Regions from separate parts of the Streptomyces prunicolor genome, predicted to be linked through region 2. Evidence: riboswitches for the same ligand, from Rfam matches in the RefSeq annotation. Region 2 holds a riboswitch; the other holds the start of a gene.
The links. A riboswitch is a leader RNA that binds a small molecule or an ion and turns the genes downstream of it on or off. The one in region 2 is predicted to bind S-adenosylmethionine.
Positions count from the first base shown of each region.

Region 1: linked by a shared signal. The riboswitch ahead of thrC (threonine synthase) and the one ahead of OG588_RS13060 (aminotransferase class V-fold PLP-dependent enzyme) in region 2 are both predicted to bind S-adenosylmethionine.

Region 1 covers NZ_CP108676.1:4,819,894-4,824,785, reverse strand. The annotation lists gene OG588_RS21790 (trehalose-6-phosphate synthase) at 1-1,310, opposite strand, end outside; gene OG588_RS21785 (glucosyl-3-phosphoglycerate synthase) at 1,416-2,360, opposite strand; SAM riboswitch class I at 2,551-2,708, shown strand; gene thrC (threonine synthase) at 2,724-4,019, shown strand; gene OG588_RS21775 (MoaD/ThiS family protein) at 4,106-4,381, shown strand; gene OG588_RS21770 (cold-shock protein) at 4,813-4,892, shown strand, end outside.
Region 2 covers NZ_CP108676.1:2,891,630-2,896,521, reverse strand. The annotation lists gene OG588_RS13070 (cytochrome bc complex cytochrome b subunit) at 1-607, shown strand, start outside; gene trpD (anthranilate phosphoribosyltransferase) at 744-1,808, shown strand; SAM riboswitch class IV at 1,888-2,004, shown strand; gene OG588_RS13060 (aminotransferase class V-fold PLP-dependent enzyme) at 2,170-3,531, shown strand; gene OG588_RS13055 (hypothetical protein) at 3,542-4,261, shown strand; gene OG588_RS13050 (Lrp/AsnC family transcriptional regulator) at 4,258-4,539, opposite strand; gene OG588_RS13045 (rhomboid family intramembrane serine protease) at 4,536-4,892, opposite strand, start outside.

The sequences.
Region 1 (4,892 bases), 1.9 Mb from region 2:
CCGGCCGGCATGGTCAACGCCTCGTGGAGGGCGGTGGCCGTGCCGATGACGTCGTACGGGTTGACCGGGATCGCGTCCTCGCCCAACTCCTCGTACGCGCCCGCCTCTCGGGAGAGGACCAGGACGCAGCCCTCGTCGGAGACGACCGGGACCTCCTTGGCGACGAGGTTCATGCCGTCGCGGATGGGGTTGACCAGCGCGACGTCGGCCAGGCGGTACGCGGCCAGGGAGCGGGCGAAGTCGTCCTTGACGTGGAGCACCACCGGGGTCCAACCGGGCGTGCCGTAGCGGGAGTTGATCTCGTCCGCCACCCGCTGCACCTCGGCCGTGTAGTCGCGGTAGACGGCGAGGTCCTGCCGGGAGGGGTAGGCGAACGCCACGTGGACCACCTGTTCCAGCAACTCCGGGTGGTCGTCGAGGAGTTGGCGGTACGCCAGGAGTCCGCGCACGATGTTCTTGGACAGTTCGGTGCGGTCGACGCGGACGATCGTCCTGCGCCCCTCGCCGATCTCCTCGCGCAGCGCGACGATGCGCTCCTCCACGTCCGACTCGTGCGAGCGGGCGCGCAGGAAGTCGGCGTCGGCGCCCAGGCCGTGGACGCCGATCAGCGTGTCACCCGGGCCCCCGGCGAACTCCGTACAGCAGGCCGTGAACGCGTCCGCCCAGCGGTGGGTGAGGAAGCCGAGCCGGTCCGCGCCGAGCATGCCGGTCAGCAGTTGCTCACGGATGTCGTCCGGCAGCATCCGGAAGTAGTCCGTCGGCGCCCACGGCGTGTGCGAGAAGTGGCCGATCCGCAGGTCCGGCCTCAACTCCCGCAGCATTCCCGGCACCAGGCACAGGTGGTAGTCCTGCACGATCGCGACGGCACCCTCCGCCGCCTCATCCGCCAACGCCTCCGCGAACGCCCGGTTGTACGTCTCGTACGACGCCCACTGGCGCCGGAACTCCGCGTCGAAGACCGGCTCCAGCGGGGTCTGGTACAGCATGTGGTGGACGAACCAGAGCACGGAGTTGGCGATGCCGTTGTACGCGTCGGCGTGCACATCTGCCGGGATGTCCAGCATCCGCACGCCGTCCTCGCCGACCCCGCGCCGTACCGCCTCGCGGTCGCCGTCGGACAGTGCCGAGCACACCCACAGCGCGCCCGCGTCCGGGCCGATCGCCGACAGGCCTGACACCAGCCCGCCGCCACCCCGCTTGGCGCGCAGCGAACCGTCGTCGCCCACCTCGTACGAGACCGGGCCGCGATTGGACGCCACGAGCACCTGAGCAGCACCGGACGCGGACGAGGGAGACGACGTAGAAGCCATACGGCACAACCTAGCCCGGCCCGGAAACGCTCAAACGTACGGACGGCCGTCGGCGGACTGTATGAGTCCGTATACGACCGTCCGTGAGCGTCTGTAACTGTGCGGTTATGCGACCTTGCGTGACTGGTACTCGGTGATGTCGGCCATCGGCGGGCGTTCCTCCGTGTCCACGGAGTAGGTGCGCGGCTCGAAACCGTCCGGACCCCGCTCGAACTGGGTGAGGGACGGCCGGATCAGATGCCCGCGGGCCAGCCTCAGCTGAGCCGTGCGGTAGATCTGCGCGGCCATGCGGCCCAGCGCCTGCCCGTCCTGGTGCCGGTGCTTGCGCACGCCCACGTCCACCTGCGCGAGGGCGTCCAGGCCCACCAGGTGCAGCGCGTCGACGAGCATGCCCAGCTCGATGCCGTACCCGACGGGGAACGGCAGTTGTTCGAGCAGGGAGCGGCGGGCCGCGTACTCGCCGCCGAGCGGCTGCACGAAACCGGCCAGCTGCGGCCAGTGCATGTTCAGCAGCGGGCGGGCCATCATCTCGGTGACCCGGCCGCCCTGGCCGGCCGCGCCGCCGAGCGGGCGGTCGTACATCGCCTTGACGAGGTCGACGCCGGGGTCGGTGAGCAGCGGGCCCACGATCCCGGTGACGAAGTCGGAGGAGAACTCCTTCAGGTCCGCGTCGATGAAGCAGACGATGTCGCCGCTGGTGACCAGCAGCGAGCGCCACAGCACCTCGCCCTTGCCGGGCACGGCGGGAATGCGCGGCAGGATGTCGTCCCGGTGCACGACCCGGGCGCCCGCCGCGGCGGCCACCTCGGAGGTGCGGTCGGTCGACCCCGAGTCGACGACGACGATCTCGTCGACGAGCGGGACCTGCTGCATGAGGTCGTGACGGATGATCGCGACGATGTCGCCGACCGTCGCTTCCTCGTTGAGCGCGGGGAGCACGACGGAGACCGACTGGCCCGTACGGTGCTTCGCGGCCAGGATCTTGTGGAGCGGCCGGTCGGTCATGGACCAGGAGCGGGTGCTCAGCCAGTGCTCGACTTCCTTCAGCACGTTGCGCGGCTCCTCTGCGTTCTCTCGGCGATCAGTGATCACACAGAGTGTGTGATCCATCTCGCGGTTCGGACGGCTCACTCAACTGTCCTGGCCTTCGGTTACAGTCTTGAACAACGCTGATGACCATCGCATGTCGGGGGTCGTCAACGCTCACGCAAGTGACACAACCGCATACACAACTGAACACCGCTCATCCAGAGGGGCAGAGGGATACGGCCCGTTGAAGCCCCGGCAACCCTCCAGCCGGTCTTGGCACGCAGCTAGCACGCTGACGTGGTGAGGCTCCCGGCTCGGGAAGGTGCCAAATCCGTCTCATGGCGAAATGCGTCATGAGGAAGATGAGGAAAGGGCCTCGCCTCCATGGCTGCGCAGACTGTTGCAAGCACCACGAACCCCGTAGACGCCGTTGATCTCGGCCCCGCCGCCGCGCTGTCCTGCCGCGAGTGCGGCCACCGCGTCCCGCTCGGCCCGGTCTTCGCGTGCGAGGAGTGTTTCGGCCCGCTGGAGATCGCCTACGACTTCTCGGGCTACGACACCGAAGAGCTCCGCAAGCGCATCGAAGCGGGCCCCGCGAACATCTGGCGTTACGCGCCCCTGCTGCCCGTCCCCGCCGACGTGGCCGACAAGCCGAACATCAACCCCGGCTGGACCAAGCTCGTCCAGGCCGACAACCTCGCCCGCGAACTGGGCGTCGACGCGGGCAAGTTGTTCGTCAAGGACGACTCCGGCAACCCGACGCACTCCTTCAAGGACCGCGTCGTGGCCCAGGCCATCGAAGCGGCCCGCGCCTTCAACTTCACCACCCTCTCCTGCTCCTCCACCGGCAACCTCGCCGGCGCCGTCGGTGCCGCCGCGGCCCGCGCCGGCTTCCGCTCCTGCGTGTTCATCCCGCACGACCTGGAGCAGGGCAAGGTCGTCATGGCCGCGATCTACGGCGGCGAGCTCGTCGGCATCGAGGGCAACTACGACGACGTGAACCGCTTCTGCTCCGAGCTGATCGGCGACCCGGCGGGCGAGGGCTGGGGCTTCGTCAACGTCAACCTCCGGCCGTACTACGCGGAGGGCTCCAAGACCCTGGCGTACGAGATCTGCGAGCAGCTGGGGTGGCGGCTGCCGGACCAGCTGGTCGTGCCGATCGCCTCCGGGTCGCAGCTCACGAAGATCGACAAGGGCCTGCAGGAGCTGATCAAGCTCGGGCTCGTCGAGGACAAGCCGTACAAGATCTTCGGGGCGCAGGCGGAGGGGTGTTCGCCGGTTTCCGTCGCCTACAAGGCGGGGCATGACGTCGTACGGCCGCAGAAGCCGAACACGATCGCCAAGTCGCTCGCCATCGGGAACCCCGCGGATGGTCCTTACGTGCTGGACATTGCTCGGCGGACCGGTGGGGCGGTGGAGGACGTCAATGACGAGCAGGTTGTCGACGCGATCAAGTTGCTTGCGCGGACCGAGGGGATCTTTGCGGAGACCGCGGGTGGGGTGACCGTTGGTGTGGCGAAGAAGCTGATCGAGAACGGGTTGTTGGATCCGACCCTCACGACGGTGGTCCTCAACACGGGCGACGGGCTCAAGACGTTGGACGCGGTTGCCGGTACCGGGCTCACCGCGACGATCCGGCCGAGTCTTGAGTCGTTCAGGGAAGCTGGGCTTGCGTCCTAAGCGTCGTTCTCTGACTGCGGGCCGGTGGGGGCTGGTCGCGCAGTTCCCCGCGCCCCTAGGGCAATCATCTGACCGGAGGTTTCATCGTGAGCGTTAGTGTCCGCATCCCTACCATTCTTCGCACCTACACCGGTGGTCAGGCCGAGGTCTCCGCCGAAGGTGGCACCCTCGCCGAGGTCATCTCGGACCTTGAGAAGAACCACGCCGGGATCTCTGCCCGCGTGCTCGACGATCAGGGCAAGTTGCGGCGGTTCGTCAACGTGTACGTGAATGATGACGATGTGCGGTTCGAGCAGGGGCTGGAGACGGTCACGCCGGACGGGGCCGGCGTCTCGATCATTCCGGCCGTTGCCGGTGGCTGATAATTACCCTCGGTAACGCCGATTACCGAGAGTTCATCGAATTGCCCCCTCCGTGAGAGAAACGGAGGGGGCAATTCTGTATGGTTGAGCGGGGTACAGTTGGGGAACGCGCTCCACTCCGCATGCCGGACGCATATGAGTACCGGCTCCGCGTGCGATGAGAAGTAGCCAAAGTGTGTAGGCATTTTGCGCGTTATGTTCTCTTTATCGGGCCCGACTTGCCCTGAAGTCGGACGAATTCTCCGTATATTCCCGACCGGTCCTGCCCGGAATTCTCGTCGGATTGACCTGTTGCAGACGGCAGTTGGGCGGATACATTCGGCCGCGGTCGACGCGTTCCGGCGCACGCCCCCAAACCTGTGGGGGGTGAGGTCTGACCCGGATCCGCGAAGTGCGGGTCCGTGCAAGGGCCAGTAATAGGGGAGTTAGGCATGGCTCAGGGCACCGTCAAATGGTTCAACGCGGAGAAGGGGTACGGCTTCATCGCGGTCGACGGTGGTGCGGATGTTTT
Region 2 (4,892 bases):
CATCTTCCCGCTGGTCCTGGTCGCGATCGCGGTCTACCCGTTCATCGAGTCCTGGGTCACCGGCGACAAGCGCGAGCACCACATCCTGGACCGCCCGCGCAACGTCCCGACCCGTACGGCCTTCGGTGCCGCGTGGATCTCGTGGTACTTCGTCCTGCTCGTCGGTGGCGGCAACGACATCTGGGCCACGCACTTCCACCTGTCGATCAACTCGATCACCTGGGCGGTGCGCGTCGGCTTCTTCGTGGTGCCGGTGCTGGTCTTCATCGCCACCAAGCGGGTCTGCCTCGGCCTTCAGCGCCGCGACCGGGACAAGGTGCTGCACGGCCGCGAGTCCGGCATCATCAAGCGCCTGCCGCACGGTGAGTTCGTCGAGATCCACGAGCCGCTCAGCCAGGACGCACTGCACACGCTCACCGCGCACGAGCAGTACGAGCCGGCCGCGATCGGCGCGACGGTCGACGCGAACGGTGTCGAGCGCAAGGTGAAGGGCTCCCAGAAGCTGCGCGCCAAGCTGAGCGAGGCGTACTACGGCGAGGAGTCCCAGATCCCCAAGCCCACCGTCGAGGAGTACAAGGAGATCACGAGCGGCCACGGCCACCACTGATCGCTGAGGCGTCGCCACGCCACAGTCGAAGGGCCCCGTCCGAACACCGGACGGGGCCCTTCGCCGTGTCCCGCGCTGGATAGGGTGGGGACCGCATATTTCCAACCATGTTTCTACGACACTCAGGAGCGGCCGTATGAGCGCTGTGACCCCCGCTGGAGGCGACACCGCGGCGGCCCGTTCCTGGCCCGAGGTACTGAACTCCCTGCTGTACGGCCAGGACCAGGACGCCGACGCCACGTTCTGGGCGATGGACCAGATCATGCGCGGTGAGGCGACGGACGCGCAGATCGCCGGGTTCGTGGTGGCGTTGCGGGCCAAGGGCGAGACCGTCGAGGAGATCACGGGTCTCGTGCGCGCGATGTACGAGCACGCGAACGTGATCGAGGTGTCCGGGAAGACGGTGGACATCGTCGGCACCGGCGGCGACGGCGCCAAGACGGTGAACATCTCCACGATGTCCTCGATCGTGATCGCCGGCACGGGCGCGAAGGTCGTCAAGCACGGCAACCGGGCCGCGTCCTCCGCGTCCGGCGCCTCCGACGTCCTGGAGCGTCTCGGCGTCAACCTGGAGCTCACCCCGAAGCGGGTGGCCGAGGTCGCCGAGGAGGCCGGGATCACGTTCTGCTTCGCGGTCAAGTTCCACCCGGCGCTGCGTCACGCGGGCGCAGCGCGCGGCCAGTTGGGCATCCGTACGGTGTTCAACGCACTGGGCCCGCTGACCAACCCCGCCAAGGTGCGGGCGCAGGCGGTCGGGGTCGCGGACCCGCGGATGGCGCCCATCATCGCGGGCGTCTTCGCCGAGCGAGGGAACTCCTCCCTGGTGTTCCGCGGCGACGACGGCCTCGACGAGCTGACGACCACGGCGACTTCCCGGGTGTGGATCGTCCGCGACGGCAAGGTCACCGAGGAGTCCTTCGACCCGCGGGACGTAGGCCTCGAACTGGTCCCCGTGGAGGCCCTGCGCGGCGCCGACCCCGAGTACAACGCCGACGTCGCCCGGCGCCTCCTGGACGGCGAGACGGGCCCGGTGCGGGACGCCGTACTCCTGAACTCGGCGGCGGCGCTGGTGGCCCTTGAGGCCGGGGACGGGCCGCTGGCGGACCGGATCAGGGCCGGGATGGTGAAGGCGGCCGAGTCGATCGACTCGGGGGCCGCGAAGCGCACGCTGGAGCGCTGGGCGGCGGTCAGTAACGCGTAGCGAGTCCGAGGTGGCTGTCGTCCCGCGATCCGGACACGGGTTGCGGGACGACGATCACCTCGCGTAAGTTTTCTGACCAGGTCATGAGTGACAGTCATGAGGCCCCGGCCGACTGTCCGGCAACCCTCCGTCCGTGGCGGGGTGCCCCGGGTGAAGACCAGGCCGTAGGCAGCGAGGTCTGCGGCAAGCGCGGGCCCCTCGAAAGACACCAGGGGTCCTGGTCTCGAGGGAGCCCTCTGTGAGCAAGCGAATGCGATAGGGCGCGAAGCCCCCACTCCGCACATCCCCTTTTCACCCTTTCCTGCGCCGAAGCCATGTCCGCTCGCGCAGTGAATTCGCCTGCCTCTTACGGGAGTTCGCCATGTCTGTCTCCACCGTTGCCGCCGCCCGGACCATTTGTGCCCCGCTGTCCGTTCTCGGCCGGGATGTCACCGTCCCGCTCGTCACGGGCGGCGAAGTCACCTACGCGGCGCTCGACTACGCGGCCAGCGCCCCCGCCCTCCAGCGCGTCTGGGACGACGTGGCGGCCTACGCCCCGTACTACGGCAGCGTGCACCGTGGCGCCGGCTACCTCTCGCAGCTCTCCACCGACCTGTTCGAGAACGCCCGCAGGACGGTCGAGGAGTTCCTGGACTGCCGCCCCGACGACCAGCTGATCTTCACCCGCTCGACCACGGACTCCCTGAATCTCCTCGCCGCGGCGCTCCCCGCCGACTGCCAGGTCTTCGTCTTCGAGACCGAGCATCACGCGTCCCTGCTCCCCTGGAAGGACGCCCGGGTCACCTACCTCAACGCCCCGCGCACCCCGGCCCAGGCCGTCGAGACCTTGGAGCGGGCCCTCGCCGCCCGTGACCCGCAGGGCCCGGCCCTGGTCTGCGTCACCGGCGCCTCGAACGTCACCGGCGAGCTGTGGCCGGTCCGTGAACTGGCCGCCGCCGCGCACGCCCACGGCGCCCGTATCGTCCTGGACGCCGCCCAACTCGCCCCGCACCACCCGGTGTCCGTCCAGGACCTCGACGTCGACTGGATCGCCTTCTCCGGCCACAAGCTGTACGCCCCGTTCGGCTCGGGCGTCCTGGCCGGCCGTGCCGACTGGCTCCAGGCGGCCGACCCCTACCTCGCGGGCGGCGGCGCCAGCCGCAAGGTCTCCCGGCGCGAGGACGGGGGAGTGGACGTGGAGTGGCACGACAGCGCCGCCCGCCACGAGGCCGGCTCCCCGAACGTCATCGGCGCCTACTCCATCGCGTCGGCCTGCAAGGCGCTGACGGAGGCGGGCTTCGACACGCTGGTCGCCCGCGAGCAGCACCTGATCGAGAAGGTACGGGCGGGCCTGGCCGAGGTCCCGGAGGTCAAGGTGCTGTCGCTGTTCGGCGACGACGCCCCGCGCGTCGGCGTGATCTCCTTCGTCGTCGACGGCTGGAACAGCTCCCATTTCGCCGCCGCCCTCTCCGCCGAGTACGGCATCGGCGTCCGCGACGGCCTCTTCTGCGCCCACCCCTTGCTCCGCACCCTCCTGGGCACCGACCCCCAGACCCAGGGTGAGTGCGGCGCCCCGGAGGCCGCACCGGGCGAGAAGTCCCTGAACGCGATCCGCGTGAGCTTCGGCGCGGGCACCCCGGACGAGCACGTCGAGCGGTTCGTGACGGCGGTACGGGAGCTCGTGACTGACGGCGCGAAGTGGAACTACCGTACGCAGGACGGCCGTTGCGTGCCGGCCGTGTGACCATCCAGGGGTGGGGATACCACCTGGGGTGAGCGGAGCGGCGGCGGCCGAAGGCCTGGGCGAGCCGCTGGGCGAGGCGGTTGTACGGCGTGCGCCGCGGCTCCTCGGCGGGAAGCGGGTCCACCTGTACGAGGAGGGACTTGTCCTCGGGTCCGGTGTGCGGGTCCGTCGCTGGGCGGACGTGACGCGCTGGCGCTCCACCGTCGACGTGATCGTCACCAGCAACGAGCAGAACGACAGGGCTTGGTACACCTTGGCCCATCGACACCTGCTGCGGTTCGGCGACGGGACGGAACAGGGCTTCCTGCTCGACGAGCGGCGGACCGAGCTGGGGCCGATGGTCGTCGAGCCCTTCGAGAACCTGCGGATCCGGTCCGCCGCCGAGCACGTCCGGAAGCGGGTGGCCGAGGCTCAGGCACCGGCGATGCTCGACCGGATCGAGAAGGGCCGGCAGGTCACCTTCGGCCCGCTCACGGCGGACGCGCACGGGGTGTTCGTGCCGGGCGGGCTGCTGGTGTACCGCTGGGCCGAGATGCGGGAGCCGTATCCCGCCGTCGACCTGCCGGACTTTCCCGTGCCGTCGTCATGGTGGCTGCGGCCACGAGACGTCCGGCTTGTGCTGCTGGGCAAGGACACAGACGGCAACCCGCACCGCACCGAGGTAACGGCCTGGGAGGTCGTGGACTGGGGTGCGCTGGTCGCCCTGTGGAAGCGGCTGCGCGCCCGCTAGGAGTCCAGCCCAATAGCGAACGCAGCCTCAAGGTCATGCTGCGAGTAAGTCCGAAACGCCACGTGCGTATCCGTCCCCTCCACCCCGGGGATCTTGCTGATCCGCCCAGGAATCACCTCGGCCAGATCCTCGTGCTGCCGCACCCGCACCATCGCGATCAAGTCATACGTCCCGGTGACGGAGAAGACCTCGCTCACGGATTCGAGCGCGGCGATCGACTCGGCGATCTCGGGAATCCGGTCCACGCTGGTCTTGATGAGGACGATCGCGGTGATCACGGCTGGTTCTCTCCCTCGGGGACCGTTACTGGGGCGGGCCCAACTCTAGTCGCCCGCCCGTCTCCCGCCACCGCCCTTCCAAGGCCGCCCTTCGGGCCCTTCTTTTTCCTGAATCTCACCCACGCGTAGCCGAACCCCAGCGTGAAGCCCACCAGGTGGGCGAGGTACGCCACACCGGGCCCCTGCGCTGCCTGGCCCGCCGCCAGCCACTGAAGGGCCACCCAGAACGGCAGCACGACCCACGCGGGGAAGCGCAGCGGCAGGAAGAAGAGGAAGGGGAGGAGGCTCGTCACGCGCGCCCGGGGGAACAAGTACAGGAACGCCCCGAGGACCGCCGAGATCGCCCCGGACGC